2 regions of the Chryseobacterium vaccae genome follow, and region 2 is predicted to be linked to the other one. Evidence: riboswitches for the same ligand, from Rfam matches in the RefSeq annotation. Region 2 holds a riboswitch; the other holds the start of a gene.
The links. A riboswitch is a leader RNA that binds a small molecule or an ion and turns the genes downstream of it on or off. The one in region 2 is predicted to bind S-adenosylmethionine.

Region 1: it holds a riboswitch for S-adenosylmethionine, as region 2 does, so the genes downstream of both, FW768_RS17170 (SusC/RagA family TonB-linked outer membrane protein) here and FW768_RS17910 (alpha/beta fold hydrolase) in region 2, are expected to answer to the same signal.

What each region holds. Positions count from the first base shown of each region.
Region 1 covers NZ_VSWH01000001.1:3,763,552-3,780,371, reverse strand. The annotation lists gene FW768_RS17190 (CusA/CzcA family heavy metal efflux RND transporter) at 1-304, opposite strand, end outside; gene FW768_RS17185 (DUF6660 family protein) at 440-763, opposite strand; gene FW768_RS17180 (hypothetical protein) at 983-1,303, shown strand; gene FW768_RS17175 (RagB/SusD family nutrient uptake outer membrane protein) at 1,369-2,862, opposite strand; gene FW768_RS17170 (SusC/RagA family TonB-linked outer membrane protein) at 2,882-5,797, opposite strand; SAM riboswitch class I at 5,881-5,978, opposite strand; gene FW768_RS17165 (type II 3-dehydroquinate dehydratase) at 6,222-6,629, shown strand; gene pckA (phosphoenolpyruvate carboxykinase (ATP)) at 6,934-8,550, opposite strand; gene FW768_RS17155 (GYDIA family GHMP kinase) at 8,678-9,583, opposite strand; gene fabD (ACP S-malonyltransferase) at 9,594-10,469, opposite strand; gene FW768_RS17145 (LysM peptidoglycan-binding domain-containing protein) at 10,540-12,468, opposite strand; gene bshC (bacillithiol biosynthesis cysteine-adding enzyme BshC) at 12,507-14,093, opposite strand; gene FW768_RS17135 (putative porin) at 14,106-16,043, opposite strand; gene FW768_RS17130 (RagB/SusD family nutrient uptake outer membrane protein) at 16,275-16,820, opposite strand, start outside.
Region 2 covers NZ_VSWH01000001.1:3,917,720-3,934,539, reverse strand. The annotation lists gene metH (methionine synthase) at 1-2,290, opposite strand, end outside; gene FW768_RS17930 (fatty acid desaturase family protein) at 2,297-3,388, opposite strand; gene FW768_RS17925 (homocysteine S-methyltransferase family protein) at 3,473-4,483, opposite strand; gene FW768_RS17920 (O-succinylhomoserine sulfhydrylase) at 4,666-5,826, opposite strand; gene FW768_RS17915 (ACT domain-containing protein) at 5,980-7,518, opposite strand; gene FW768_RS17910 (alpha/beta fold hydrolase) at 7,523-8,461, opposite strand; SAM riboswitch class I at 8,520-8,627, opposite strand; gene FW768_RS17905 (MGH1-like glycoside hydrolase domain-containing protein) at 8,818-11,433, shown strand; gene FW768_RS17900 (IS3 family transposase) at 11,509-12,351, opposite strand; gene FW768_RS17895 (helix-turn-helix domain-containing protein) at 12,339-12,866, opposite strand; gene FW768_RS17890 (OsmC family protein) at 12,945-13,364, opposite strand; gene FW768_RS17885 (DUF58 domain-containing protein) at 13,410-14,732, opposite strand; gene FW768_RS17880 (AAA family ATPase) at 14,775-15,806, opposite strand; gene FW768_RS17875 (DUF4350 domain-containing protein) at 15,927-16,820, opposite strand, start outside.

The DNA.
Region 1 (16,820 bases), 150 kb from region 2:
CCACATTTTCTTTGAAAACAACGGTAATCACAGAAAGTCCGAACCTTGAGATACTTCTTGTTTCTTCTATATCCGGAACGTTGGCAATGCTCTGCTCAATAGGAAAGGTTACGAGCTGTTCTACTTCCTGTCCTGCCAGTGTAGGACAGACTGTGATAATCTGCACCTGATTGTTGGTAATATCCGGTACGGCATCTATGGGAAGTTTAGTAGCGCTCCACACTCCCCAGATAATCAGCAGCAAGGTCATGATACCAACAACGACCTTATTTTTGATACTGAATTTTATGATTTTATCTAACACAATGTATTTTAATTTTTATGAATAAATAACTGTACAGGAACGGTATTCCGGTACAAATATATCATGAAGGCCTCTGCAATGAAATTGCAAAGTTCATATACTCAGAAAGCATGACTTCCTGATTATCAATAAAAATTAAATCTTGGGAGGCTGCCAGATGTGGTCATACACCTGATAAGCGAAATTGTTTTTCTGAAAAAGAATTTTCTTAGAGAAATAGGCCGGAATATGATCCGGAATTTTCAGCAGGGAATGCATTTTAAAAGCAGACACTGTGATCTGACAGCAGCTGCATGTACAAAGCGGTGAGCAAATATCTCCTTTGTCTTTGGAATGAGACTCCTCCATATTAAAGGTAAGCTTCACATCCTCTGAACCGGAAGGACGGTGCACATCTTCGCATGGCATGAGTGACAATGCCATAAAATAGAATGCTAATATCCATCTGAACAGGTTCATATCATACAAAGGTAAACATTTTTTATGAATGAGATTTTTAATTTCATTCTATTAAAGCAGATAATCAATGAAAATGATCCATCAATATATGAGTAAAACCTGTTCAAAAATTGTTCCGGATTGTATCAATAAAAATAATAGTTTTGTAATTGTATAAGCCCTATCTGTCTTCACAAAAGGTATCATCAGCCCTTGTTGAGGAAAAAACACATCAATTGAATGGAAAATAATACCCCTATAAAAATAGCTGATCTGAAAATATTGTTTGAAATTTTTCTTTCAAAGCTAAACAGTCTGGACAACAACCAATCAATAACTCTGGATAAAGATCTATATTGGAATATACTTGATGAAGAATTATATGATCCTTATAAAGATCCTGTAGGTTTGACAATGGGAAGCCTTACAGATGATTGGGAATTTTTACAGAAAGTAATGAGTGGAGAAAGAGACATGATAGATTACGATCTTTATAAGCTGGCAGCGATACTGAGATGTTTGGGGAGTAAAGAAATTATTGCAAAAGAGTCTTCAAATTGATGAATTACATTTCAATAAAAAAGCCATCACACTAAGCGATGGCTAAAAAAAATCAAATCTAATTATTACAGGTTAGGATTGTTCTCTATTTCCTTCTGCGGAATACTGAACAGATAATATTTGCTGTTCGGGACAAAAGAGCTTTGATCCGGGAAATTCAGGACTGAGTGCCCTCTTCCGTTGACCGTTTTTACCGTTCCGTCCGGAGTGGTTACCTGAACTTTGATCGGTTTTCCTTCATCATCCACAAAAGCTTTTCTTTCTACAGCTCCCTGGGTACGAATTACGTCTGAAAGGGAGAATCCTTCCCCGAATAATTCTTTTCTTCTTTCAATCAGGATGGCCTTTACCACTTCATTCTGGTCCAGCGATCCACTGTAAGGATTAGCGTGTCTTGCTGATTTCAGCTGGTTCAAAGCAGCTATGGCGTTAGTGATATTTCCGGCTCTGGCTTCTCCTTCCGCTTCAATCAGATACATTTCCGCCGCTCTCATCAGTACAATGTCTGCGATAAGATTGGCCTTGAATTTAAATTTAGCATATCTCAGCAGCCCTTCTCTTCCCGGAAGACCATCCCAGGAAAATAACTGTGATCTTATATCATTTGTGTCAAATAAATTTTTAAAATAAGGATCTGCCATAAAGCTGTAATAATAACTTCCTGAAGAAGATACATCCAGATAATGGAACGCATAACCTGCATCTGACTGTTCCTGGGTTTGTCCGTGGCCCCAGATCCATTCTCCATTGCTGATATCATTAAAGCCTTCCTTATATTTTTCAGGAGTCATTAGAGGGAAACCATTTCTTGCTGTTTTTGCCGCTTCAACAGCCTTACTCCACTCTCCTGTATTCAGGTAAGTTCTTGCCAGAAGACCATTGACTACGGATCTGTCGATTTTATCTTTGTTATTTCTGTTATAGTTTTTCAGCAGGTTATCAGCATCCGTCAGGTCACTTTTGATTAAAGTGTAGATTTCTTCAAGACTTGCTCTTTTCTTCGGAACGGAACTTATCGTTGAAGGTTCTGTATAGATCGGAGCTGTTAAAGCTGTTTTATCTTTAAGGTAGCTGAACTGGTAAAAGCTGGCCAGATTAAGATAACAAAATGCACGAAGTGCTTTGGCCTGCCCTTTCACCTGATCTTTTTTGGCTTGGCTTCCTTCTGTTCCATCAATACGGGTGATCACATTATTCATGTTGTTGATGGTGGAATACAGCATTGTCCAGATAAACTGCGGACGTCCTGCGGTATTGTTCACCATTTCGGCAAAAGCGTAGGCCGTAGGAAATCCATATTTGTTAGTCAGCACCGCAACATCACTACCCATGGCATCGCTGGTTCTGAGTACCGTTGAATATCCAATGTTCGCAAACGTTGTTCCGTCATCATTAAATTTAGCCCAGGTTCCGTTGATGACAGTTTCTGCACTTTCAGCGGTTTTAAAAACTTCTGCACCATTAGCCTGATCCGTTGGAGCCGTTTCCAACTCACTTTCGCAGCTGGTAAGAGACCATACTGCGATAAGAGCAAAAGATAAATATTTTAATTTTTTCATTGTTTCAATTTTAAAAAGGTTAAAGCGTTGCCTGAAGACCGAAAGTTACCGTTCTCATGGCCGGATATCTGAAATAAGTCGTTCCGTCCAGTGATTGTTCAGGGTCAAGACCTTTATGTTTGTAGAAGGTCAGCAGGTTTTCTGCCTGGATATAAATTCTGAATTTCTTCAGTCCCAGTTTTTCAAAATAATCTGAAGGAAGTGTATAGCCCAGATTGACGTTTTTAAGCCTTGCATACGATCCGGAATACAAAAATCTTGAAGAACTTGAGTTCCAGTTATTTGTGGTTGTGCTTAATGAAGGGACATCCGTATAAGGGTTTTCCGGGGTCCATCTGTTTAGCATTTCAGTACTCCATGCCCTTCCGCCGGAACTTCCGTTATACATCAGGGAAGTATAATCCGTATCCAGGATCTTTCCTCCCAAACTAAAAGAAAGCAGTGCAGAGAAATCAAAGTTTTTATAGGCAATACTTGTGGTAACTCCTCCTGTTAATTTCGGCAATGCGGATCCCTGCGGGGTTTTGGTTGCTTTTCCATATTCTGAAGTCGTTCCGTCTATCGTATTTCCGTTTTCATCCTGATAAATATATCTCCACAACGGTTTTCCTGTACTTGGGTCTACTCCTTTCCATTCCTGAATAAAGAAGTCATAGATAGAACCGCCTTCCTGCATACGTTTTGTTCCGCTGATTACGGTTCCTTTAGGTAATTTCAGGATTTTATTCTTCAGGGTACTCAGATTCACATCAATATTCCATTCAAAATCATCATTTTTGATGGGTGTTGTGAAAAGTGAGAATTCAAAACCGGTATTCTGGATCGTTCCAATGTTGGCCGGGAAATCACTGATTCCCAAAGACGGAGCCGTCGGCATATTGAATAAAAGATCCTGGCTTTTTCGTTGAAAATACTCTACATTCCCTTTAACTCTGTTATTAAGAATGGTAAACTCAAGTCCGGCATTGAAATTAAGATTGGTTTCCCATTTCACGTCGTTCGTTGCCGTTTTGGTAAGAACCGTTCCGGGTTCCCCTAAGTTATTGTAAAACTTATACAGTTCCTGATAAGCATAAAGTGTTCCCAGTTTATCATTCCCCTGACCTCCGTAACTCGCACGTAAAGTCAGCTGGTTGAAGAAGTTCAGATCTTTGATAAAGTCTTCGTTGGAAGCTTTCCATGAAGCCCCTACCGACCAGAATTTCCCCCATCGGTTATCTCCGTAAAAACGGGACGAGGCGTCTGTTCTTGCTGAAGCTGAAAGGAAATACGTATTTTTAAAATCATACTCAGCTTTCCCTAAGAAGCTCAGTAATGTCAGTTTATCACTTTTCCCTGTAAAACTTCCTAACAAAGCTGCTGCACTTGGTTCATAATAATACGGCAGGGAAAACTGGCTTCTGGAACCGGAAATCGTCTGATAATCATATTTATAAAACTCCTGCCCTGCCAGAATATTGAAATGATGCTGTCCGAATTTCTTATCATACGTCAGGATATTACTCGTTGTATATGAAAGTGTTCTGGAATTTGAACGGCTCACTGAACCTCCTGTTTCTTTCCCCAATCCTAAAATGGGGTTGGTATAATAATGTCCGTTGTAGTTAACCAAATCTACCGAGAAGCTGGATTTAAATTTCAATTCCGGAAGGAAAGTAAAATCAAGAAAACCTTTTCCTGAAAAGTTATCTTCTCTGTTTTCATTTTTATCCAAAGGTAGTGTTGCTGCTAAATTCTGATTCTGAAGCGCATTACTTGGCCTGTATTTTCCGAAATCAAACACCCTTTCTCCATCAGCATTCAGTCTATAGCTTCCGTCTGGATTTCTTTCATAATACGGATAAAAAGAAGGAATTGTTCTTGCAGCCTGAATCACATTGCCTGATTTGGAATCTGAAGAAGTCGGAGCCTGCTGAATACTGTTGGTATAGCTTAAATTCACTCCTACATTCAGCCATTTTTTCACTTCTGAATTCAGTTTTAAACGCGTACTGTATTTTTTGAAACCGGATTGAATCGCAATTCCTTTATCATCCAGATACCCTAATGAAAAGAAATAATTGCTTTTATCACTTCCTCCGCTGACATCAAAATCAACCTGATTTCTGGAAGCCATTCTCTGAAGAACATCTCTCCAGTCATCATTCCATAAAGCTTTTGCACCCGGAAGAAGTTTACCGTCTGTTCCTACAGGATTGGGATATCCCGGTCCGTACGGATTAATCCCCAAAGAAGAAACGAGGTTATCTGACGCCATCTGTGCGGCCTGCTGAGAAGATATTTTATCAGATTTATATCCATTTCTCAATGCTTCCCAATGCAGCTGGAAATATTGATCTGTACTCACCTGTTCATAATCTTTAACGGCTCTTCCGGAAAATCCCTGGCTGATATTGAAGTTGATTTTCGCTTCTCCTTTTTTACCGGATTTAGTCGTAATGATAATGATTCCGTTGGCACCTCTTGATCCATACAAAGCACTTGCTGTAGCATCTTTCAATACACTGATGGATTCAATATCATTCGGGCTGATGGAATTGATATTTCCATCAAAAGGAATTCCGTCTACCACAAAAAGCGGATCACTGGAAGCACTTACGGAACCAATCCCCCGTATTCTAATTGAGGCCGTAGAACCCGGCTGCCCTGAAGCACTTGCCGCCTGAATTCCCGGAACCTGTCCTTCCAGTGCTTTTGTAATATTGTTTACAGGTCTGTTGTTGATCTTGTCACTTGAAATGGTAGCTACAGATCCGGTATAACTGTTTCTTTTCGCTTTACCATAAGCCACGACCACTACTTCATCAATTTCTTTTTCGCGGATCGTATCTTTTTTCGGTTTGGCTTCCTGTGCGTTTACACTGACAATCCCTAAGAAAAATACAGCAACGGGAGGAATCCAAATTTTAGATTTAATTAAACTTTCACCAATCATAATCAATTTTATTTATCATATATTAAAATTTTGCCCTTTGCAGAAAAGTCAGCAAAGGGCATCGAAAAATACGATTAACCAATTGCTTATTTTTCCTTTAAAGGCTGAATGTAACACCTTGCACCGGGGCAGGTTGTTAAGACTTCACAGGGTCAGTTCCCTCCATCTTTCTTTATAAGCCGATCGAAATATGACTACAAATCTAAAAACAATTAGTCTACAAAACAAGTAGACTTATGAATTTTTAATGAAAAATTTTCAAAAATTAACTTAATTTTTAGCTAAAACCTGTTACAGCAAAGCATTACATCATTATCAAATTCACAAACATGATAAATATCATTATCAATAATTCAAAAAAGAAAACATGAATGAAGAAAAAAAAATAGTTCGTCAAATGAACTAAACTTTATACATTTATAGAATGAAAGTTTTAATCGTAAACGGACCCAATCTGAATCTTCTGGGCACAAGAGAACCTGAAATCTATGGAAGCATTTCTATGGAAACCTGCTTTACAGAACTGAAAAATGAGTTTTCATCCCACAAACTGGATTATTACCAATCTAATATTGAAGGGGAAATCATCAACAGGCTGCAGGAAGATGATTTTGATGCGCTGGTGATCAATCCGGGAGCTTATACTCATTATTCCTATGCAATCGCAGACTGTTTAAAGAATATCAGGAAGCCAAAAATAGAAGTGCATATCAGCAATATCTATAAACGGGAAGAGTTTCGCCAGAAATCTGTAACCGCAGCTCATTGTGATGCAGTATTGTCCGGATTTGGAATGGATGGTTACAGATTAGCCATTTTAAGCTTAAAATAATACTGAATGTATTATTTTGCTCGCTAATTACGCAGATTTTTTTAGTGTTGGTATACGCAAAGTCGCTAAAATATTTTTATGCTGCATTAATAAGGCGCAATGATTTTATCTCCGATAAAATTTGAACCCATACTATTTTCATTCCAAAAAACTTGTTGAAAATCTTGGATTTTCTAGCGCCTTAAAAGCAGCCTGATGATTTAAAATCTTAACGCATTGCATTTTTCAACCTAGTTATAATGTAAACCACATAAAAAAGCCCCATCAATGATGAGGCTTTAATTATAATATATTTTAAATTATATTAGATCGTCTGTTCCTGAAGCTGAGGTCCTGAAGCGATTAACTTTCTTCCTTCTTCAGTATCACAATACTGCTCAAAGTTTTTGATATATCTTCCAGCAAGATCTTTTGCTTTTTCTTCCCATTCTGAAGCGTTGCTGTATGTTTCTCTAGGATCAAGGATTCCTTCGGAAACATTTGGAAGCTGAGTTGGAATTTCAAGGTTCATAATAGGAACTCTTGTTTTAGGCGCACTATCAATAGAACCATCGATGATCGCATCAATAATTGCTCTTGTATCTTTCAGAGAGATTCTGTTTCCTGTTCCGTTCCATCCTGTATTAACAAGGTAAGCTTTTGCTCCATGTTCTTTCATTTTACCGATCAGTGTCTTAGAATACATCGTCGGGTGAAGGGTAAGGAATGCTTCTCCGAATGCAGGAGAGAAAGACGGCTGAGGTTCAGTAATTCCTCTTTCTGTTCCGGCTAACTTGGAAGTATATCCGCAAAGGAAGTGGTACTGTGCCTGATTATCATCTAAGATGGAAACCGGAGGAAGTACTCCGAACGCATCTGCAGAAAGATAAACGATCTTTTTAGCATGTCCTGCTTTTGAAGGAAGGACAATTTTATTGATATGATAAATAGGATAAGATACTCTTGTATTTTCAGTGATAGATCCGTCTTTATAATCTGCAACACCGTTATTTACCACTACATTTTCTAAAAGTGCATCTCTCTTGATTGCTCTGAAAATATCTGGTTCTTTTTCTTCTGAAAGATCAATTACTTTAGCATAGCATCCACCTTCGTAGTTGAATACTCCGTTGTTATCCCAACCGTGCTCATCGTCACCGATAAGGTATCTTTTAGGATCAGCAGATAAAGTCGTTTTACCTGTTCCTGAAAGACCGAAGAAAAGAGCTACATCTCCTTCTTCACCTACGTTTGCAGAACAGTGCATAGATGCCATACCTTTTAATGGAAGATAGTAATTCATCATAGCAAACATTCCTTTCTTCATTTCACCACCGTACCAAGTACCACCGATAATCTGAAGTTTTTCCGTAAGATTGAACATGATGAAGTTTTCAGAGTTTAATCCCTGAGCTTCCCAGTTCGGGTTGGTTGTTTTGGAACCGTTGATTACTGTGAAATCAGGCTCTCCGAAGTTCTCAAGCTCGTAGTGAGACGGACGGATGAACATATTCGTAACGAAATGGGCCTGCCACGCTACTTCAACGATGAACCTTACTTTTAGTCTTGTATCTGCGTTGGTTCCGCAAAAAGCATCAACAACATAGATTTTCTTAGCTTCAGCAAGCTGGTTCAGCACTAATCCTTTACAAGAGTCAAAAATTTCTGCTGTTGTAGGAAGATTTACTTTTCCGTCCCAGAAAATCGTATCTCTTGTAACATCATCCTGAACAATATATCTGTCTTTAGGTGAACGACCTGTGAAAATACCTGTTTTTACCGATACTGCACCTGATTCCGTAAGCTCAGCTTTCTCAAAGCCTTGATTTTCAGGAGATACTTCAGCCTGATATAATTCCTCATAAGAAGGGTTATATACCACCTCGTAATTTCCTTTAATCCCTAATTTTTCTAAATCCTGGATGATTTTAGCGTGTTTCATTTTACTTATATTTTCTATTTCTTTATTGGGTTCAACAAAATTAATATTAATTATTTGTTAAAGGTGGTTTAAATATAATGATATAAGTCAGAATGACAAATAAAAAAACAGGATTATAAATTACTGATTACGAGTTTATTATTTCAGGCCATTCAAAAACACGGGTGAAACCTTTTCCCCAAAAATAGTCCTTAAAGCCTTCAAATTTGGCGCTCATTACAAAATCTCCGCCCCAAGCCCCTAAACTTTTAACAAAAACCGGGCAATCTGCGAAAAATTTCTCTTTAACTGTAGGAATTCCAATGAAATCGGAAATTTTATGCTCATGAATCATCATCAGTTCAGAAAAATTTTCCAATTCATTGCATAATAAAACTTTTTTTGTTAAATCCGAAAATTCACGAATCATTTCCGGAGACTTTATTTTTGATTTGTAAAGATTAATTCCTTCGCGGCTATCCTGCTTCTGATTTAAATGAATAAAAATAAGCTCATTTTTGAAGGAAGGGCTGAATTCTGTTTTTTCATACCAGATTTCCGGCTTACTTTTAAACAAAACAGCTGATTTCTCTTTGGCCACCGCAATATCATATCCGCTTCCTCCAAGACTGATACTGTTTAGGTGAAAAGGATCAATTCCGGACCATTCGGCAAGGTTGTTCATTAATGTTGAACTGCTTCCTAATCCGTAATCTGCGGGAAACTGAAGGTTGGTCTTTAAATAATAAGAAAAATTGCTCTTGAACCGGGTTTCAGAAAGCTGCTGAACATTTTTAAGGGTGTTAAGAATAAATTCAGCGGCAGAAGGCAGATTCGTTTCGAGGATCTTCCAGTTTTTATAATTGATGACTGCTTTCAGCCATAATTTGTTCTGATGATAAGCTTCCCATAAAACAAGGGAATTTTCATCGTCTTTTTCTTCAAAAAAAAACTCTTGTCCCAGCAGCGTTGGTACTGCCAGAACAAGAGCTCCGTCTATTGCGAAATATTCTGAAGTAAGCATAAGCTTTCCCGGTGAAAATATTTCGCCCATATGATTTTAATTAGATTGCTGAAGCCACTTCCACAGACGCATCAATTTTCTTGATCAATCCCTGAAGTGTTTTTCCCGGACCTACTTCCACAAAATTAGAGGCACCGTCTTTGATCATGTTCTGAACAGACTGCGTCCATTTCACAGGCCCCGTAAGCTGAGCGATCAGGTTTTGCTTGATCTCATCAGGATTGGTAATCGCTGTAGTGGTAATATTCTGATAAACCGGTATGGTTGCTTTTCTGAATTTTGTTTTTTCAATAGCAGCTGCCAGTCTTTCCTGTGCCGGCTGCATTAATGGTGAATGGAATGCTCCGTTTACAGGAAGTAATAATGCTCTTCTTGCACCAGCTTCTTTAAGTTTTGCACAAGCTTCTTCCACTGCCGGAGTCTCCCCTGAAATAACAAGCTGACCAGGACAGTTGTAGTTAGCAGGTACTACGATCCCATTGATCGAAGCACAAATTTCCTCAACTTCAGCATCTTCAAGACCTAAAATTGCTGCCATAGAGCTTGGATTGGCATCACAGGCTTCTTGCATTGCTTTTGCTCTCTCGGAAACTAATTTCAGTCCATCATCAAAAGATAAAACTCCATTGGCAACCAATGCTGAAAATTCTCCTAGAGAATGTCCTGCAACCATCTCAGCTCCAAGACCATTTACCGCTTTTAAAGCAGCTACTGAATGTATAAATATAGAAGGCTGGGTAACCTCTGTTTTCTTAAGATCTCCATCTGTTCCGTTAAACATAATGGAAAGAATGTCGAAACCTAAGATTTCATTGGCAGATTCCATAAGATCTTTGATATCTTTTCTGGAATCATACAATTCTTTTCCCATTCCGACAAACTGAGAACCCTGCCCAGGAAATACAAGTGCTTTCATGTATTGAATTAAATATTATGCAAATATAAATATAATGTTAAAATAATTCTGTTAAAGAAACATAAATCATTTATGGTACCAATCGGATGACACGGTAACCTGTATTTACATACGCTCCGTTTGCTTTAGATTTTACAAATTCGAACTTGGTAGCCAGCTGAGTCTGTACTTTGTTCATCTGTTTAAAGATCTCTCCTTTTTTGTTTTCTCTCGTCAGCATATCATTGACTACATCAAAACCTACAACAGCATATTTAGGAGGCGTCTTACAATATTTTGTTTTATACGCTGCCAGAATTTCCTTTTCAAAATTCCCGTCGGTATTGATTTTTCTGTCCATCAAATATACAAGGCTTGCCTGGCTTAACTCGTCAACTTTCTTTTCAAAAACCGGAGAATAATACATACTGAATGCTTTTACCCCCTGAACTTCTTTGGAAAGACTGATCATTTTAGTTGCAAAAGCATCTCCTGCCGCATCTGCATCACTTGCTAAAATAGCGATAACCGGTGCAGACTGTCCTGTCATCATATTCTGATCCAACTGGATATCTGCAGGAGAATTCACGATGATAACATTTGGATTTTTAACGGCTTTTTCAAGCCCGCCTTTGATGTAGCCTGCAATTTCTTTTTTGCTGTCAGCAACAACATATATTTTCTGATCTGAATAAACAGATTTCACTTCTTCTACAATTTTATCAGCATACGTCTGGTCATTGGTTTCTACAATGATCAGGTTGCTGTAGTTGTACAGTTCCGGTGAGTTGGCAAATGGTGCAACGATAGGAATTTTCTGATTTTTAGTAAAATCAAGAACATCAATTACGTTGGATTTAAAGAACGGACCTATAATAAGGTCGGTATTCTCCGGGTTGATCTGCGTTAGTGAATTTCTGAATGACGCCTCATTTCCTGAATCCACGATTTTGATGTCCAGCTTTTGTCCTCCTCTGGCATTTCTCTCAATAGCAAGTTTAGCTCCTGTAAGGAAATCCATAGCCATTCCTCTGTACTGGGTTTCATTGGTACTGTATCCAAATGGAAGCATTAATACTACACTTAGAGCATCTCCATTTTTCTTTACGTAAGCAGGATCTTGTTTTTTGATTTTTAACACCATTCCTGCTTTCAGTCCGTGGGAAAGATCAGGATTAAGTGCAATCAGCTCATCAATGGAAATTCCAAACTTGTTGACAATTGAGAAAACGGTGTCTCCCTGTAGTACAGTATAGGTAACATAATCATCAGCTGCGGCAACAGATCCGGCTGAAGATCTTTCATTCCCTGAGTCTATTTTTGTTTTCGGATTCACTGCTTCTGAAGCGGTTTCCGTATTTGATTTTTTAATATTAATGGTATCACCAGGTTTCAGACCTTTTTCTTCTAATCCAGGATTTAAAGCAAAAAGTTCCTGTTGGCTGACTCCAAACTGTTTTGAAATTCTGTAATAATTATCTTTTGGCTGAATAACATAAGTCCCTTTCTCTGAAGAACCTGTAGTTACTGGTGTTTCTGCTGGTGCCTCGACAGGTTTAGCCACCACAGGAGCAGTCTGCTGCCCTCCGCCATATTTCTTTATACTCTCAAGAGGTAGTGTAATTTCGTCACCAATCTTCATATGAGAGTCCAATTCAGGATTCAGTTTTCGAAGATCTGTTTCAGAAATGCGGTATTGCTTTGCAATTCCATAAACGGTTTGTTTTGGCTGTAATACAATTTTACCTAGTGATTGCCCCGTATTCGGTTTTGCTTTTTCAACAGAAACAGGTTTAGAAACCGGAGTTGTATGTTTTTCAGCTTTTACTGTAAGAACATCACCAATAGCCAGCTTCCCATCTTTGAATTTTGGATTCAGCTTTAACAATTCGTCTACAGTTATCCCGTACTTTTTAGCGATATTGTAAGGATTATCTCCTTTGGCAACGGTGTGTGAATTTTGAGCAGACACCCCCAAAACCATACATAAACTGGACAGAATAAAAAACCTCTTTATCATATTCGATAATTATAATTTACAAAAATACTTCTTTAAAATTAAATGGCAACAATTATTAATTTGGATTCTTGAACCACCATTTCTTCCAAACAATTTTCAAGCCATGAGTACCCGTAATCTGAAAAGAATACGCTGAAGTTATATACCCTCTCCTGCCAGGTCTTAGAAGGATGGATATCCAAAAATAGTCTTTCCAGTCTTTCCAGCAGTTCGTTTTGTTTTATTTTTTCGGCATGCAGGAGTCTCTTTTTCATTCTTTTGAAAGATTTCAGCTGTCTTACTTCTTCTGCTTTCACCATATTTCCGAAAGACTTTTCTGTAGTTTCCGCAATAGCTTTCAATTCTGAGAAACTTTTTTCCAAAAGGGCTTCTTTTTCTTCCAGTAATTGTAAGACATTGCTGCCTTCTAAAATTTTCTGATTGGTGATGCCGGTAAAGCTTCCAAAAAAGTCTTCAATCTTAAGATTCAGTTTCCCTACTTTCCCCAGCGTTTTTTCCGGAAGGAAAAGCATTGAGTTTCTCGGAATCAAAATGGGAAACGGAATATTGAGTTTTGAAAAGTAATCTTTGAGTTCAAGCCAATACATAATTTCTGCATTTCCTCCAATATAAGCAAGATTGGGAAGTACTTTTTCCTGATAAACGGGGCGCATCAGGGCATTCGGGCTGAACTTTTCAGGATGATTTTCCAGTTCATTCAGAATTTGATCCTGTGTGAATATGGTGTCTGTATCCACTATTTTATATCGGTGACCATCAAAATCTATTCTGTCTCTTGTTTCTGAAAGATAAAAAAGATTTATTTCTCTTGGATTGACCTGGACTTTGCCATATTTTTCCGTTAGAAAATTAACTTTTTCATTTGAATTATTGTAAAGACTGGAATTCAGAAGTTCATTTTTGAAAACTTCTTTAATCTGTGTTTTAAGTACTCTGGAATCTCCGTCTATAATTAACAGTCCAAAATCTGAGAAAAGTCTGTTGACCAGGATTTTTATCGCTTGAGTAAGCGTATTACCTGTTTTATAAGCTTCTTTCAGCATCAGGATCAGTTCTGTTCCGAAAACGGAATCTTTGAACTCTTTCTCAAATTCTGAGACGAAAAAGGTATCACTGATTTTGATTCTACCTACAGGCCCACCAGATTTCTCGTTGATCTCATAATAATTATTCTCTGTTTTGAAATGATTGATCTCTGCAAAATCATGATCTTCCGAAGCCATCCAGTATACAGGAACAAAATTGAAATCCGGAAAATTTTCTTTCAGATATGTACATGTTTTGATGGTCTGCAAAATTTTGTAAACAAAGAAAACAGGTCCTGAGAACAGGTTCAGCTGATGTCCGGTTGTGATGGTAAATGTATTGGGCAATTTCAGCCTATCCAGATTTTCTTTTTGCCTTGAAGAAAGATGTAAGTCTTCCAGCTGTTTATTTAGTTCATCCGACAATATATTCCTCTGATCTTGAGTAAAAGCGTCTTTTTTAAGATGAATCTGGTTTCTGAAATGCTCTAAAGAAAAGGTATTTTCTTCAAATCCCTCAATTTTTTGGTTCAGAAAATCTTTCACCAACTGAGGAATGCTTTCTATGTCGTTAAATGATATTTTATTAATTGTTTTCAACTTGTTTTTCTTTTAGTTGAACAAATACCACACAATTCCGATGTTCAGCCTGAAATCATAAACCGGATAGTGTGGAAATGCATAAGCTTTATTACTGGAAATTACAGTTCCAATCTGTTGTCCTTCTACGTAAAAGAACATTTTTTTAACCTTCATATTGATATAAAGATCGGCAATAGGCTGCCCTCCGATTGAGAATGCATTTGCATTGGGAAGAATATATTCATTCAGGATCGGGAAGTAATCTCTTGAGGCAAATTTAGAGAAGTAATACACTTTTAATCCGGCCTGAATTTCAGCAGCTTTTTTGAATGCGTGAGTCTGATAGAAGAAGTTAGCTCTACCGATAAAACTTGGAAGAGGAAGAAGTTCTTTATTCGTTAGTGTATTCTGGAAATGAAGTCTTGTGTTCAAATGAAATTTACCAAAGCTGAAGGTAGCATCACCTCCGATCTGAGAAATGTTCAGTGAGCTTTCGCTTTGTTTTGGGTTGGCATTGCTGTCAAAATACGTATAATTTTCTATTCTGAAGTAGTTAGCAAAAAGTTCGGTTTTGAACCATTTCAGGTTTACACTCCCTCCGATTTCTGTTACAGATTGGTTTTTAGCATTCTCAAGATAATAGTTGAACCCATTATAAACAGAAGTATTCAATAAATAATTAAAAGAAGGGTAAGCACTTTGGAAATTTACTTTGGCATTAACAAAATAATCTTTTATAGGTTCAAACTTAAGATTGTTGATTGTTTTTAGATAACTTCCGAACTGGCTCCCATTTGAAAATTCTAAAAAGGACTTTAGCTGAATTTTATCCCAAAGTTTGACCTGAAGATTTCCTACAGCTCCTATTCTATTTTCTTTCAACTCTCCCGGAAGAGCGGTTCCATTAATCGTTGCCAGGTCTCTGACCCCAAATTTCAGCATCTGATAACGAACTCCTCCATCAAGCTTGAATTTTTCATTATTAAAAACAAGACTTACTGTATTGCTAAAGTTATCTGAATATTTTTTGGTTGTCAGGGGGAATCCACTAGTTACCTGAGTAGCGGCGTCAGTATACCAGTAAGGCTCAAGCTGTCCCTGATTATAATAATATTTATTTCCCTGATGGAAAACGGTATGCCTTATACTGAAAGGGAATTTCTCTGCATTAAACGGCGTAAACTGATGGCTTAAGTAATATCTTCTATAAGAGAACTGTGAGCTGGACGATGCAAGGTTCACCTGAGCATTCTGCCTGTTCTTGTAATTGCTGTCTCCACTCTGGAATCTTGCGTCATCTACAATCCCTCCGCTTTCCTGATTGTTAACGTTCTGATGCAGGTAATGGGCAAAGAGTTCATAGTTCCCGCTTTTGGAAACATAATGCCCGGAAAATATGGTATTATTATTAGCTGCCAGTGAATTTCTATAAAATCCCTGAGAACGTAATCCCATATACTCAATGGCAAAGTTGAATCTTTTTCCGATATTCTGAGTGTAGGTAGAATTAAGAGCGGCACCGTTTTTCATTGCAGTATGGTAAATGAAAGAGGCTGTGGGTGTTTTTACGTCATAATATTTAATATCATTTGCTCCTAAGATCATATAAGCCTTATTGGAAGGCAGAAGAGACAGGTTTTGTTCCGCATTCACTTCATAGATAAGAGGATTGAATCCTGCTCCGATATTAGCAGGCTGTACTCTTCCAAAATTATCTCTGTTATTGTATTGGGAAAAGATATGAGTCTTACCAAAAGTCATCACGGTATCAAAAACTTTCTTTTCAGAAAACTGGTTCTGATACAGATAATCATTGATGGTAGGTTTAAAAATTTTCAGGGAGTCTTTTTTCCCTGAATCAATAACAAGGGTATCTTCTGCTTTTTTAACGATTTTACCGGAGTCTGTTTTGACTGTCTGAGCTTTAACATTAAAGCATATGAAGAGTATGATGATGAAATATCTCATTGTAACATTTAAGCTACAAAAATATAAAATCTGCTACAATGTATTCATATAAGTTTCGAGTTTAATTAAACGGATCAATGAATCTTCTGAAAATATTAACTTTTTAAATGAGTGTCTTTAACAGTATTTTATATCATTATTTTTATTCCATAAAAAAAGCAGCAACATGTGACCATGTTACTGCTTTTTTAAATTTATATAAGTGTTCTTCTGTGAAGAAGATTTTACTTATTAAAGTGAGTTGTCATAACCAGGGTTAGGAGCAACTAACGTACCTGAAACGTTTGTTTCTGCCTGTGGAATAGGGAATGCCAAACGCGTATCTCCGATGTTCAATGTTACAGGAGTACCTGTTCCAGCCGAACCATATACAGGAACTGACTGACCCCATCTTAATAAATCCCACATTCTGAATCCTTCACCAAGAAGCTCTCTTCTTCTTTCGTCTTTCACGTTCTGTAGAGTCACATTAGATGCTGATGCAAGACCTCTGTTTGTAGATACAGCATTATAATAACTATCTGCATTAGATTGTGATCCTCCATTTGCAGGTAATTCAGCTTCAGCACCATTTAAAAGAACCTCTTCATATCTTACTAACTTAAGGTTATCAGCACCACTCATGTCTGGATATTTGTGAACAATATATCTAATTCCTGAAGCAGTAGCAAAAGTAGCAGAAGTTCTTCTAACATCCGCAGCATTATATGATGCGTAAGTAGCAGCTAATACTCCCATATTTCTATAGGCTCCTCCAAAATTCATATAAGCATTCAT
Region 2 (16,820 bases):
ATTCAGCATAGGCTTCTGCAAATCTGTCAGCAAGGGCTTTTACCATGATGGCATTATAATCATCATTAGCTTTTTCATATTCAGAGGCAAGTTCATCCGTTCCGAAGCCTGTTGTTACGCAGAAAGCTCCTACATAATCTGTTTTACCGGAATTCTGTGGTGCAATAAAATCACTTAATGCTAAATATTCTTTTCCTTTTGATCTCTGAGCCTGCTGTCTAAGGCTTAAGAATCTTGCCTGTTCTTTATTATGTTCATCGAAAACAATAATGTCATCCGTTTCATTGGAATTGGCTTTAAAAACTCCAAAAACGGCTTTTGCCTGCAGAAGTTTCTCATCAAGAATCCTCTTGAGAATGACCTGTGCATCTTTAAATAATTCTTTGGCCTGAACTCCTACTACCTCATCTTCTAAAATATTGGGGTATTTACCATGTAGATCCCAGCTTCTGAAGAACGGCGACCAGTCGACAAACGGAAGAAGCTCATTAAGGTCCTGATTTTCTATAACGGTTACTCCTAAATTATTCGGTGTAAAGATGTCTTCGTTTTTCCAGTCTATGGTAAAATTGTTTTCGCGGGCTTCTTCAATTGAAACGTAGTCTTTATCTACCTGTCTGTTCAGGAATTTTTCTCTGAAATCTGAATAGTCATTTTTTAAATCTGAAACGTATTCTTTATTTCTGTCTCCTAAAAGAGAACTTACCACGTTCACTGCTCTGGAAGCATCATTTACGTGAACGACTGCATTTTTATATTTTAAATCAATTTTCACTGCGGTATGTGCTTTTGAAGTGGTAGCACCACCAATCAATAAAGGAAAATCAAGATTTTGTCTTTCTAATTCTGAGGCGATGTATACCATTTCATCAAGGCTTGGCGTAATTAATCCGCTTAATCCGATTACATCTACTTTTTCTGCAATCGCTGTCTGGATGATCTTTTCGGCAGGTACCATTACTCCGAGATCTACAATTTCATAGTTATTACATCCCAATACCACACTCACAATATTTTTTCCGATATCGTGAACGTCTCCTTTTACTGTAGCCATCAGAATTTTACCGTTAGCAGGTCTTGAACCGTCTTTTTCAGCTTCAATAAAAGGCTGCAGATAAGCAACGGCTTTTTTCATTACCCTTGCTGATTTTACGACTTGGGGAAGAAACATTTTTCCGCTTCCGAAGAGGTCACCCACAACTCCCATTCCGGTCATCAGATTGATTTCGATAACATGGAGTGGTTTTGCAGCCTGCTGTCTGGCTTCTTCTACATCTTCTTCGATGAAACGATCGATTCCCTTAACCAAAGCATGGGTAATTCTTTCCTGCAATGGATGATTTCTCCATTCAAGATCTTCAGTCTTTTCTTTTTTAACTGATTTATGTTTTTCGGAATAATCGAGAAGTCGCTCTGTGGCATCATCTCTTCTGTCGAGAATCACGTCTTCTACGAGTTCCAGCAGCTCTTTATTGATCTCATCATATACTTCCAGCATCGCAGGATTTACGATACCGATATTCATTCCCGCCTGAATCGCATGATAAAGGAATACTGAGTGCATTGCTTCTCTTACGGTATCATTTCCACGGAAGGAAAAGGAAACATTGCTCACTCCCCCACTTACCGAAGCATAAGGAAGGTTCTGTCTTACCCATCTTGTGGCTTCAATAAAATCGAGTGCATTCTTTCTGTGTTCTTCCATTCCGGTGGCTACCGGGAAAATATTCAAGTCGAAAATAATATCTTCCGCGGGAAAATTTACCTGATTGACAAGGATGTCGTAAGACCTTTTTGAAATTTCAATTCTCCGTTCGAGATTATCTGCCTGCCCTTCCTCATCAAATGCCATTACGATAACTGCTGCTCCGTATCTTTTTACAGCTTTAGCCTGTTTGATGAATTCTTCTTCTCCTCCTTTCAGACTGATGGAGTTCACCACACATTTTCCCTGAGCTACCTGAAGTCCGGCTTCGAGAATTTCCCATTTGGAAGAATCTACCATGATTGGTATTCTTGCAATATCAGGTTCTGAAGCAATCAGGTTAAGGAATTTGATCATGGAGGCTTTTCCATCAAGTAATCCGTCATCGAAATTCACATCCAGAATCTGTGCACCTCCTTCAACCTGATGACGGGCAATATCGAGTGCTTCAGAGAATTTCTCCTCTTTGATCAGTCTTAAAAATTTTTTGGATCCGGCAACATTAGTCCTTTCACCTACATTGATGAAGTTGCTTTCCGGTGTTATGATAAGAGGCTCAAGGCCTGATAATCTTAAATATTTCATTAATTTTTATTCTTCTAAAATATAGTAGGCATTTTTTGCATTCTGTTTCAGCAGATCTACATGTTTGCCTAAAGCTTTAAAAATCGGGAACCTTTTATAGGCCAGATCATGTTCTTTTGCAAATACCTCGATCTCTTCCGTAATTTCATTATAGTACATATAACTGTAATTCGGAAAGAGGTGGTGGGCAACATGGAAGTTAAAGTTTCCCAGTACATTTCTTACCAGCCAGTTATTTTCCCGCAAGTCATTCGTTACTTCCATCTGATGACGAAGCCAGCTGAACGGAAGTCCGTTTTTCTGATCCAGTTTCGGAAAGGCATTATCCGGAAGTGGGTGCAGAGGCAGGAGAACAAACAGTGCAAAAATACTTGCCGCAATCACTTGCAGAAACCATGCTCCCAAGGCCAAACCGATTGGTACTTTAAAGAACACAACCGGAACCACAATCTGATAAAAGAAGTAAAACAGTTTATAGCTCACCATTTTTACCTTCTCTATCACCGGAATGGTTCCCTGTGTTTTCAGAATGACTCTTTCTTTATCAAAAAAGTCTCTGAAATCCCGGATAAACATCCAGTTGAACAGATAAAGCGGATATACCAGAAAGAAAAATCTGTGTTGGTATTTCTGAACACCTTTAGCTTTGATCCATGGAACAATCAGCAACAAACCGCTCTGTTCTATATCTGTATCCCATCCGTCCACATTCGGATAGGCATGATGGCTTGCGATATGTCTTTTTTTCCAGATGTAGGAATTGGCTCCTACAAAATCAAAAATCTGCAATACCAAAGCATTCAACCTTTTGCTTTTATAAATATTATTATGGGCAGCTTCATGAATTAAATTCAAATAAATCAGAACCAGGGAAAATCCCATTAAAACAAAACTGGAAATATAAACCCAACGTGAATCTGTATGAAACATGGCAAAAAAATACAACCCAAAGTAGATCAAAGGCAGGATCACTGCTTTGATCTTAATATAAATATCCCGGTTTTCAGGAATGGCTTCTACTCTTTGGTTCACTTTCTTTCTCAGCTCATTAAACAATTTGACATCGTCTGAATCTTTTAAGTAACTCGGCTTTTCCATTATTTTTAAATTTTGTGGTTTATTTAAAGATAATATTTATAACCTAGTCTTCATTCGCTGTTTTAATTAAAAAAATCTATTAAATCAGACAAATTTCTTCAATTTTCTTGGCGGATATTCTGCCACTAAATCTGCAATTGCTTTGATGTGATCGGGAGTTGTTCCGCAGCATCCTCCTATAATATTAATCAATCCTTTTTCTGTATATTCTTTGATTTGTCTGGCCATATCTTCCGGAGTTTCATCATATTTTCCGAAAGCATTAGGAAGCCCGGCATTCGGATAAGCAGAGATATAGAACTCTGAATTATGGGCCAGTGTTTCCAGATAAGGCGTCAGCTGATCTGCTCCTAATGCACAATTGAATCCTACGCTTAACAAGTTCAGGTGTGATACTGAGATCAGGAAAGCTTCAGCAGTCTGGCCGCTTAGCGTTCTTCCTGAAGCATCTGTAATTGTTCCTGAAACCATGATCGGAATTTTGATGTTTCTTTCGTCCTGAATTTCATCAATTGCAAACAGAGCAGCTTTTGCATTCAGGGTATCAAAAATAGTTTCTACCAGCAGAATATCTGAGCCTCCATCCAGCAAAGCTTCACATTGCTGTTTGTATGCTACTCTGAGTTCTTCAAAGGTAATAGCTCTGTATCCGGGATCATTAACATCGGGACTTAAACTTGCCGTTCTGTTCGTAGGTCCTATTGAACCTGCAACAAATCTTGTTTTATCAGGGTTCTGAGCTGTAAATTCATCACATACTTTTCTGGCAATTTTTGCAGATTCATAATTCAGATCATATACCAGATCTTCCATATGATAATCTGCCATCGCAATGGTTGTTCCGGAGAATGTATTGGTTTCGATAATATCGGCTCCTGCTTCCAGATATTTTCTGTGCACCTCTTCAATGGCTTGCGGCTGTGTAAGGGAAAGGAGGTCATTATTTCCCTTTACAGGATGCTCCCAGTCTTTGAAGCGTTCACCGCGGTAGTCTTCTTCTTCGAACTTATATCGTTGAAGCATGGTTCCCATGGCTCCGTCGAGAATTAATATTCTTTCGGATAAGGCTTTATATAATTGTTCTGAATTTTTCATATTTCTTTGATAGAGCATAGGATTGCGTCCTATGCTTGTTAAATCGCCCCTTTGGGGCTCTTTTTATTGGTTAATCTAATGCCTGTTTCAGATTTGCAATGATGTTATCTACATATTCCATACCTACTGAACAGCCTACCAAACCTAAGATAAACCGCCTCTTCGGGGCTCTGTTTGTTGAATTAGTCTAATGCCTGTTTCAAATCTGCTATGATGTCATCTACGTATTCCAAGCCTACCGAGCAACGTACAAGGCCTGCGGTAATTCCTACTTCGTTGCGTTCTTCATCCGTCAGTTTGGAGTGGGTGGTTGATGCAGGGTGCGTTACAATCGTTCTTGTATCACCAAGGTTAGCAGAAAGCGAGCACATTTTTATCTTATCCAGGAAATTTCTTCCTCCCTCAATTCCTCCTTTAATTTCAAAGGCCACGATATTTCCTCCCAACTTCATTTGCTTTTTTGCCACTTCATAACTTGGATGAGACTGCAGGAACGGATATTTTACCAATTCTACATTAGGATGACCTTCTAAGAATTCTGCCACTTTCAAAGCATTTTCACAATGTTTTTCTACACGGATGGCCAATGTTTCCAAGCTTTTTGACAATACCCAAGCGTTGAAAGGGGACATTGCCGGTCCTGTGTTTCTTGCAAAAAGATAGATTTCTCTGATAAGGTCTTCCTTTCCTACTGCCACACCTCCTAATACTCTACCCTGTCCGTCGATCAGCTTTGTTGCAGAATGTACAACAATATCGGCACCATATTTCACAGGCTGCTGAAGGTAAGGTGTTGCAAAACAGTTGTCTACAATAAATATCAGGTTATGCTTTTTCGCGATCTTTCCAAAAAATTCAAGATCCAGAATTTCAATAGCCGGATTGGTAGGTGTTTCCAGATATAAAATCTTTGTATTAGGCTGAATGTACTGTTCTACATTTCCGGCATCTTCTGCTTTAAAATAGGTGGTTTCAATATTCCATTTCGGGAAATACTTTGTAAAAAGTGTATGAGTAGATCCGAAAACAGACTGACAGCTTACGATATGATCTCCTGCATTCAGCAAAGCCGCAAATGTAGAATAGATTGCAGCCATTCCTGTTGCAAATGCATATCCTGCTTCTGCTCCTTCCATTTTAGCAATTTTTTCTGTGAATTCGCTTACGTTAGGGTTTGAAAAACGACTGTACAGATTTTTAGGTTTTTCTTCAGCAAAACTCGCTCTCATATCCTCCGCATCCTGAAAAATAAAGCTGGAGGTAAGATATAACGGTGTGGAATGTTCATCAAACTGAGACCTTTCTGTTTGGGTTCTTATTGCTGATGTTTCGAAATTTTCCATATAGTTTTAATTTTGATAATACGGCACAGGGGGCTATATTATTTGATTTTGTTTAATACGTTTGTTGATTGATTGATGCGTTTTGTTTGATAGTTTGATAGGACTGCGTTCTATCCTGGGTTAAATCGTCCCTTTGGGACTTTGACAATCAATCTATTTTGTTTCGCTTACTCTTAAAATATCTCCGAAGACGCCTCTTGCAGTTACCTGTGCTCCGGCTCCGGCTCCCATGATCACGATAGGGTTTTCACCGTAGCTTTCTGTATAGATCTCAAAGATGGAATCTGAGCCTTTCAACTGTCCTAAGGCTGAAGTTGCAGGAACGGAAATTAATTTTACATCCAATTCACCTTTTTCTTTCTGTAAATCACCGTGTAAGTCACCAACATATCTCAACACATGGCCAGGCTCCTGATTTTCTTTGATTTTCTGATATTCTTCATCCAGCTCTTCCAGTCTTGAAAGGAATTCTGTTTTTGAAACTGAAAGTAAATTTTCAGGAACCAGATTTTGAATGTTGATATCTCCAAACTCGTTAATTAAATCTAATTCTCTTGACAGTATTAATAATTTTCTTGCCACATCATTTCCAGATAGATCTTCTCTTGGGTCCGGTTCTGTATATCCTTTTTCCAGAGCTTCGTTGATGATTGTGGAAAATTTATCATCTCTCAAAGAAAAGTTATTGAAAACATAGCTCAATGTTCCGGAGAATACGCCTTTTATTCTGGTGATATTCTCTCCTGAAAGGTGAAGAAGTTTAATGGTATCAATCAATGGGAGGCCAGCTCCTACATTGGTTTCATACAGATAACGTCTGTTATTTTTACTTAATGTATATCTTAGTTTACGGTATTCTTCGATTGGAAGAGTGTTAAATATTTTATTGGAAGAAACCAGATCAAATCCGTTTTCAGCCAAAGCATGATAATTTTTTACGAAGTCTTTGCTGGCAGTATTATCTACTACGATCAGGTTTTCCAGTTGATTTTCATTGGAGAAATTGATGAGTTCCTGAACGTTTGACGGATGCTCTGCTGTCAAAACCTCATCTGTCCAGTTGGCATCAAAACCCTTTTTATTGAAAGCTATTTTCTTTGAATTGGCTACTGCTACAACTTTAAGGTCTATTTTTTTACGTCTTTTAATTTCTTCTGCAGATTCCAGGACCTGTTCTATCAGGGTTTTTCCAACGTTGCCATGACCAATAATTGCCAGATGAACGGTCTTTGGTTTTTTGAAGATTTCAGATTCTATGATGTTTTTGGTTTTTTCATCCTGTGAAGAAGTTACTACAATGTTTACCCTGTTCTCACCGGCAACCTGATTTAACAGCAATGGGAAGACATTATTTCTTGCCAGTTCTGCAAAAACCTTATTGAAGTCTTCTGCTACAAAACCAATGACAGAGACATTATTGATACTATAGATCTGTGAAACTTTTCCTGATTTTCTTTCTGCTTCAAATTCATCAATGAGACATGACACTGCTTTTTCTGCATCATTTTCATGAACCAAAATAGAGATTCCGTTTTCTATTGCTTGCTGAGAAATCACCCCTACACTGATTCGCGCTAAAGTCAGCGCTTTAAAAATTCGTCCATCAATTCCTATTTCTCCCAAGAAATCTTCTCCTTCAAATTTGATAATTGATCTGTTCTTTAAAAATTTTATTTCGTTAGCATTTTTCATTTCTCTATAAAATGTTTTTTATGATATTGTTTAATTGTTGATATTCCATTAGGAAGGCATCATGCCCGTGTATAGATTGGATCTCGTGATAAGAAATATTCTCTTTTTTTTCTTTTAAGTTTTCAAAACACGTCCGAATTTCGGAAGCAGGAAAGAATAAGTCTGTATCTACGGAGATCATGTGCATTCGTGCCTGTATCTTATCCAGTGCTGTATCATCAGCATTAATATTCATCAGTAAATGATTCATCAGCCTGTACGCTTTTAAACTAAATCTTTCGTTTAGAGCATTGCCGTGATATATTAACCAGTCTTCTGATTGTAAACATTGTTTCTCCTGATTATACTGGTTTTGAAATCTATTGTTTAATGACTGCGGAGTTCTGTAGCACAACATGGCATGAATTCTTGCTTTCTGTAAAGGCTCATCCTGACTATTCAGTAAGAATTTTTGAACCAGACATTGTGCATGCAGCCAATCATGAGTTCTGTAATCACAGGCTATAGGAATGAATATTTCCGCCAGTTCAGGCTGCTTGGTAAGCATTTCCCAGGCAATTCCTCCTCCAAGGGAGCCTCCGATAATGGCGTATAGGTTTTTGATATGTAAAGCCTCCAACCCTTTCAGGAATATATTGGCTATATCTGATGGGGTGAAGTCTTCATAGTCTTCAATTAAAAAATCATCATATCCGTTTCCGGGAATATTGAAGCACAGAACAGTGTATTTATTGGTATCAACAACCTGATTTTCTCCTACCAGCTGCTTCCACCAGCCTTTTTCACCGGACACATTTGAATTTCCGGTAAGGGCATGATTGATGAGAATAATTGGGGCTGTAAACAGGTCTTTCCCGAAGATCTGGTAGGTCAACGGGATATGATATTCCTTTTGGGAATGTGTATGATACGAAAGATTAATATAGTTTAGTTCTGTTTTCAATTCTATTATTTTAATACAATTGAAAATGCCACAGGAAATGGCTGAAAAGAACTTCAGTAAGTTATCTGTCCAAAATAATTCTGGTAGAACGTAGCACCTTCTTTGCTTGCACAAAGGGTTGCTAAGGTTTCATAGGGTCTAATCCCTCAACCTTTCTTGATAACATTTTCAATATTTGAATGAACGAATGGTGCAAAGGTAGTTCTTTTCTTTTAAATATTTCAAAAAATTTTATTTAATATTAAAAAAGCCTGTAAAGAGAAGAGTTTCAAGGATATGTTAAGGATTGTTCAGACGAAAAAAATTGGAATTACTTTTCAAAAAAACTACCTTCGTATTGAAAAAAATGATGAGATATGACTGTTGAAAAGGAAAGATTACAAAATATACAATGGAAAAACTGGGGGCCTTATGTGAGTAACCGGCAATGGGGAAATGTACGTGAAGACTACAGTCCGAACGGAAATGCCTGGAACTTTACCAACCACGACAATGCCGAAAGCTATGCGTACCGATGGGGAGAGGAAGGGATTGCAGGAATCTCTGATGTAAAGCAGCTTTTCTGTTTTGCTTTTTCATTCTGGAATAAGAAAGATAAGATTGTTAAGGAACGTTTTTTCGGACTGAGCAATCCTCAGGGGAATCACGGAGAGGATATTAAAGAAATTTTTTATTATCTGGACAATACACCTACTCACAGTTATATGAAGATGGTGTATAAGTATCCTATCAATGCGTTTCCATATGATGAACTTGTTGCTGAAAACGGAAGACGCAGCAAAAAGGAACCGGAATATGAAATTTTTGATACGGGAATCTTCAATAATGATGAGTATTTTGATATTTTCATTGAATACTGTAAAGCCGATCACAACAATATTCTTGCGAGGGTAACGGTTTGTAACAGAAGCCAGCATGATGCCCCGATTGTTGTAATGCCTACAGTCTGGTTCAGAAATAACTGGAAATGGGGTTATAATACCTATAAAGGGCAGGTGCATGCTTCTCATGATGGAAGTATTGATATTGCCCATGATAGCATTTCGATCAAAAAGCTTTATTCAAGAAATGCGGATGTACAGAGTGTTTTCTGTAATAATGAAACCAACAATTCCAAACTGTATGGTACTCCTCATGCTGAAAACTCCTATTTCAAAGATGGCATCAATGATTTTGTTATCTATGGAAGTGCTACTGTAAATCCGGAAAAAAGAGGAACTAAAGCTTCTTTTTTGATTGATGAGATCATCGGAGCGGGACAATCTAAAATTTTTGATTTCAGATTATGTCCTGAGGAAACGGATGAGCCTTTTGAACAGTTTGATGAAATCTTCAATACCAGAATCGGCGAAACGAATGATTTTTATAACGAAGTTCAGAGTGACACAACCGATGAAGATGAAAGAAATGTTCAGAGACAGGCTTTTGCAGGGCTTTTATGGAATAAACAGTTTTATCATTACAATATCGGCAAATGGCTGAAAGGTGATCCCAATTTTGATGCACCCAGAAACTTCAATGATTATGTGAGGAACACGGAGTGGAACCACCTTCACAATAAGGATATTATTTCAATGCCTGATAAATGGGAATATCCGTGGTATGCAACCTGGGACCTGGCTTTTCACTGTGTTCCGTTTTCTATTATTGACGCTGAATTTGCAAAAGGACAGCTTCTTCTGCTTACGAAAGAATGGTATATGCATCCGAACGGACAGCTTCCTGCCTATGAATGGAATATGAGTGATGTAAATCCTCCGGTACATGCATGGTCTTGTTTCAGGGTTTTTAAAATTGATGAAAAACAGAATGGCAAACCCGATCTTTTATTTCTTGAAAAGGTATTCCAAAAGCTGCTTCTTAATTTTACCTGGTGGGTAAACCGGAAGGATAAAAGCGGTAATAATATTTTTGGCGGCGGCTTCTTAGGATTGGATAACATTGGAGCATTCGACAGAAATATGGAACTGAAAGACGGGCAGCATCTTGAACAGGCTGACGGAACAAGCTGGATGGCCATGTACGCCCTGAATATGATGCGGATTGCTATGGAACTTGCCCAATATTATCAAGTTTATGAGGATATGGCGATCAAGTTTTTTGAACATTACTTGTATATCGCAGAAGCTATGGAGAACCTTGGTGATGGCAAGGAAGGCCTGTGGAATGAGGAAGACGGCTTTTTCTATGATGTGCTTCAGCTTGGTAACGGGGAAAGTGTTTCATTACGATTAAGAAGTATTGTAGGATTGATTCCTTTGTTTGCGGTGGAGATTGTTGATCACAGACTGTTAGAAAAGATGCCTAATTTCCGAAGCAGAATGGAATGGATCTTAAAAAACAAACCGGAACTCACCAAACTGGTTTCGCACTGGGATGAGGAAGGACACGGCAGAAAGCATCTGATGAGTATTCTGCGCAAGAACAGACTGACAAAAGTTTTAACCAGAATGCTTGATGAGAAAGAGTTTCTAAGTACCTATGGAATCAGAGCTATGTCTAAAGTCTATGAGGAAAATCCGTTTGTATTTTCTGTTCATGGGTCTGAAAATGTGGTGTATTATACTCCGGCAGAAAGTGACAGCCGAATGTTTGGTGGCAACAGTAATTGGAGAGGACCAATCTGGTTCCCTATCAACTTCCTGATTGTGGAAAGTTTACAGCGTTTTCATTTTTATTATGGAAACAGCTTAAAAGTGGAACTTCCTACCGGAAGCGGCGATAAGAGGAATCTGGATGAAGTGGCACAAAATATCAGCCACAGACTCTGTTCTATATTCTTAAAGGACGAAAACGGACAGCGTGCTTTCAATGGCGGAAACGCCAAGTTCAATTATGATGAACATTTTAAAGACTATATTACCTTTTTTGAATATTTCCACGGAGATAACGGACGGGGTGTGGGCGCCTCTCATCAAACGGGGTGGACTGCCACGGTGGCTAAACTGCTTAAGCCAAGACTTACTTTTTAATGGGTAATCAGGAATAGGTGATGAGGAATAAAAAAAAGCCGGATAGATAGACTGCACCCAAAAGTTTAGACAAAATTAAACAATATTATTATATGAAAGAGTTCGGTACTGTACCGGACTCTTTCCTTTTAGATTAAGTCTTATCCTGTCGTTATTGTAGTAATTGATATACTTCTTTATTTCTTTTTTGAGCTCATCAATGGTTTTAAATTTCTTAGTATAGAACATTTCAGATTTTAAAGTTCCAAAGAAGTTTTCTATTACCGCATTATCCAGGCAGTTTCCTTTGCGGGACATACTTTGGATAATGCCTTTTTCTTTTAACAGATGCTGATAGGCTTTCATCTGATATTGCCAGCCTTGATCAGAGTGGATAATGAGGTTTTCAGTATTCTTGATTTTTCTGAGCCCTTTTTTGAGCATATTTACAACCTGTGCAAAGGCAGGCCTTTCCGAGAGATCGTAACTGATAATCTCGCCATTGTAAAGATCAATTATCGGCGAAAGATACAATTTACTGCCCGAGACGTTAAATTCTGTCACATCAGTGGCCCATTTTCTGTTTGGCTGATCTGCCTTAAAGTTCCTCTCCAGAATATTTGGTGCTATCCTGCCTTGCTCTCCCCGGTAAGATCTGTATTTTTTAACCCTAACGATACTTTTCAATCCTAGGGTCTTCATCAGTCTTAAGACCGTTTTATGATTAATTACAATTCCTTGCTGTTTCATAATCAAAGTAATACGACGGTATCCAAACCGGCCTTTATGCCTATGATAAATCTGTTTTATCAAAGTTTTTACTTCTCCATATTTATCTTTTTTATCAAGAGCTTTCTGATGGTAATAGAAACTGCTTCTGGCCATACCTGTACAATCCAGCAGGAGTGACAGGTCATATTTTCGCCTTAATCCTTCGATGGCCTCTGCTTGTTCTTTTTGAGAGTTAAGGCGTCTAACTTTTTTAGAAAATCAATTTCAGCTCGAAGCCTTTCGTTTTCCAATAAAAGTTCTTCTTCTCTGGTCAATGGCTTATCGGACTTTCTTTTCTTACGCTTGTGATCACTCATAATGCAGGGTCTTCCTTTGGGTTTGTTCTTTAACCCTAAAATACCACTTTTTTCGTAATCCCTTTGCCAATTCAACACGCTAGACTGAGCTGCGATATCGAATCGGATACATGCTTCCCTTTGGGAGATATGTTCTGTTTCGATGGCTTTTAGAACTTTAACCTTAAAATTCAGGGAATAGCTCTTGTTTTTTCTCGGTTGTAGCCCCGAGATTACGTACTTGTTATAAAAACCAATCCATTTGCGCAGATTGCTTTCATTAAATCCTTTCTCTGTTGCTATAGATTCAATCGAACGATAAGAGTTTTTGTGAAGATTAATACATTCTAATTTGAAAGCAACGCTAAATTTTTCTTTTCTATACATAAAAAAATGCCCCTAAAAAGTGTCTAACTTTTTGGGGGCAGTCCAATTGTCCGGCTTTTCTGTATTTAGAATATTAGATTATATTTTTTCTCCGTTCACAAAAACCTCATATCCGATTTCTACATTCGGCTCCAGAGTTTTTGATACGGAACAGTATTTTTCAAAGGACAGTTGTGCTGCTTTTAAAGCTTTTTTAGGATCTATATTTCCTTCCAAAAGAAATTTTACTTTAATTGCTTTGAATGGTTTCGCATCTTCTACGGGAACTCTTTCTCCTTCTACTTCGGCCTGAAATCCTGTGATTTCCTGACGCTGTTTTTTCAGGATAGATACCACATCAATACCACTGCATCCTGCCACAGCCATCAAAACGCTTTCCATTGGAGAAACTCCTTTGGCTCCGGGTTGTGAAGTATTGTCCAGAAGGATAGAATTTCCCTGGGAGTTGGTGCATTCAAATAGAAAGTCGTCGTTTATTCTGTTGAGTGTTATTTTCATTGTTGCTTGTTGCTTGTTGCTTGTTGCTTGTTGCTTGTTGCAAAGTTATAAAATTCCTCTCGCTTTTATCTCCAGGTATTTATTGATAACGTCAATATTTAAATTTTCAGGAAGGGTATATACGGTATAGATTCCATATTTCCGTAATTCCTGGATGATCAGTTTTTTTTCAAATTCAAATTTTTCAGCAATTACCTCATCATAGATCTCCTGCATACTTTCAGGATTTTTATGGATTAGGGTCTGCAGCTCTGAGTTTTTGAAGAAGACAACAACCAACAAGTGATTTTTTGCAATTCCTCGGAGATATTTCAACTGGCGGTTCAGTCCGTCCAATGTTTCAAAATTGGTGAAAAGCAGTACAAGACTTCTCTGGTTCAGAGAATATTTTACATCCTGGTAAAGACGGTTGAAGTCGCTTTCAAAAAAATCTGTTTTGATGTTATAAAGCGCTTCGGAGATTTTTCTTAACTGTCCTGATTTATTTTCTGCAGCCACTTTATTTTCCGTTTTTTTTGAAAAGGTCATCATCCCGGCACGGTCTCCTTTCTTCAGAATAATATGAGATAATGCCATTGCAGCATTGATAGAATAATCAAGCAGACTTAATCCGTTGAAAGGCATTTTCATTGTTCTTCCTTTATCAATCAGTATAAAGATCCGCTGTGATTTCTCATCCTGAAACTGATTAACCATTAGTCTGTTTGTTTTGGAGGTGGCTTTCCAGTTGATGGTTCTGATATCATCCCCGGGAACATATTCTTTGATCTGCTCAAATTCCATGGTGTGCCCCAGTTTTCTGATTTTTTTGATACCTCCCAGCATAAATTCACTTTGTAACGCCATCAGTTCATATTTTCTGAGATGTACAAAAGATGGATAAGAAGGCAGCATAGCATCTTTCTGGAAATTAAATCTTTTAGCGGCCAATCCTAAAGGTGAAGAAACATACACATTCAGGCTTCCAAAATGATATTCTCCTCTTTCTTTAGGTTCCAGGCTGTATTGGAAATAAGTGTTTCTTCCGGAATCGATTGTTTTCAGAATTAAAAAGTCTCTTTTCTGAAACTGAAAAGGAATTTCGTCAATGATTTTGGTTGTGATCTTAAAACCATAGTTGTTTTTAATATCAATTTTGATGAAGTTTTCATCCCCGTTTGATAATTTTTCCGGAAGTATTCTTTGTGCCTGCAGACCATTTTTCTGATTAAACAACAACAGATAATCTACCATGACCGCAAGGAAGCAGACTACCAGTGCAATATGGCCAATGATCATCATAAACGGAAAGAAAAATGCCAGGACATACAGGATCCCCACTCCAATGAGCGCAAAGAAAAATCGTGTATTGATGTATAGGTTTTTCATTAATTAGGTTGTAGGCTGCAGGTTTTAGATTTTAAATGATCCCTATCTAGGTATTTCTATTCCTTCTAAAATCTGACGGATAATTTCATCTGCAGTAAGGCCTTCCATTTCTCTTTCCGGAGAAACGATCACTCTGTGTCTCAGTACAGCATAACTTGCTTCTTTAATATCTTCCGGGGTTACAAAATCTCTTCCTCTTAATGCGGCAAAGGCTTTTGAGGCGGTAAGCAAAGCAAGAGAAGCTCTCGGAGAGGCACCAAGATACAGGAACTGGTTTTCTCTGGTATTGATGATGATTTTAGCAATATATTCCATCAGTTGGGCTTCTACAATAATCTCTTTTACGAGATGCTGGTAATTTTTCAGCTGTTCAGCGGTAATTACACGGTTAACACCTTCCGTTTTATCTTCTTTTTTGCTTTCGTGCTGGTTCTTAATGATGGCAATCTCCTGCTCCAGGTTAGGATAGCCAACATTGATTTTGAAGAGGAAACGGTCCAATTGGGCTTCAGGAAGCCTGTAGGTTCCTTCATGTTCAATCGGGTTTTGGGTAGCAACAACAAGGAAAGGTTCATCCATGATGTAGCGGGTTCCATCCATTGTGATCTGTCTTTCTTCCATTACCTCAAATAATGCAGCCTGAGTTTTCGCCGGAGAACGGTTGATCTCGTCAATTAATATAAAGTTGGAGAAGATGGGTCCTTTTTTAAATTCAAATTCAGAGTTCTTTACGCTGAAAACTGAAGTTCCCAAAATATCGGAAGGCATCAGATCCGGAGTAAACTGAATTCTGCTGAAGCCTACATCTATGGTCCTTGCCAATAATTTTGCCGTGATGGTCTTTGCTACTCCCGGCACGCCTTCTATCAGTACGTGCCCGTTGGATAAAAGTGCAGCCAAAAGGTGTTCAATCATGTTTTCCTGCCCTACAATGACTTTACCGATTTCAGCTTTTACTTTATCAATGCTTGCACGCAGCTCAATCATGTCTATCCTGGACTGAAACTGGTCTTCGCTTTTATTAAGATTGATAGAGCTTTTATTTTCTATGTTTTCGTTATCAAAATTTTCCATATTTTATATTTTTTATGACAGATGATAGGACTGCGTTCTATCCTGGGTTAAATCATCCCGTTGGGACTTTTTTCTAATTCAGCAATGATTAAAACTGTCATACATTATTAATCCATTTTATTATTTCAATATTTCATCAAGGAGTTTATTCATCCTTGCAAGATCTTCTTTCATTACACTGGCGTATGGGTCCTGTGATTTTCGGATAAGAGTGATTGCCTCCTCAATCATTTCTATGCTTTTTCCAGTTTTCAATTGCAGTTTCTTGGCAAATTCCATATCCAGATTTTGGGTATCTATCAGTAAGTCCATTCTTACTTTATTCAGAAAATACTGGGATTTTTTGGCCATCATATCATGAAAGTCTCCTTCCTGAAGATAGAGATTCCCTATGCTTTTCACAAAATCTACGGAAGTATTTCTCAATGGCTCCATCACAGGTACTATCCGCTGTTTTCTTTTTGCGTTGAAAAAAATAAACAATACCAATCCTCCCAAAAATACCCACCATGCATATTTAAGAGCAGGATTGGATAAAACAACTCTCATGAAGAAGCGTGATACTTTTGTATTTCCATCTACAAACCAAAGCGTTTCTTTATCCTGAAGATATGAAAAGACATCCTGTGCATATTTGCTATTTCCTGGTTTTAAAAGATAGTAATTGGTAAGAAATAATGGTTCACAATGCACATAAATGGTTCCTTTTCCAAATTTGGTTTTTATAAAATTGACCTGATCTGTATTCTCTTTTTCAACAGTTTTTCCCAGAATTTCTATCTGGGGCTTGATATATGAGAATCCTCTTCCCGACGGGAATTTATCTAAGTGAATGAAATCATTCTGGTATTTTTTGTCCGTTAACTTCAGTACATTTTCTTCTGCGAAAGAAATATCGGAGTCGTAGTACCCTATACTATCCGAAATCTCTTTAGGCATACGGCTTACAATCAGCATTGCATCAGATCCTTTTGAGACCTGATCCAGAATTTTATTCCATGATTCTTTATCAAT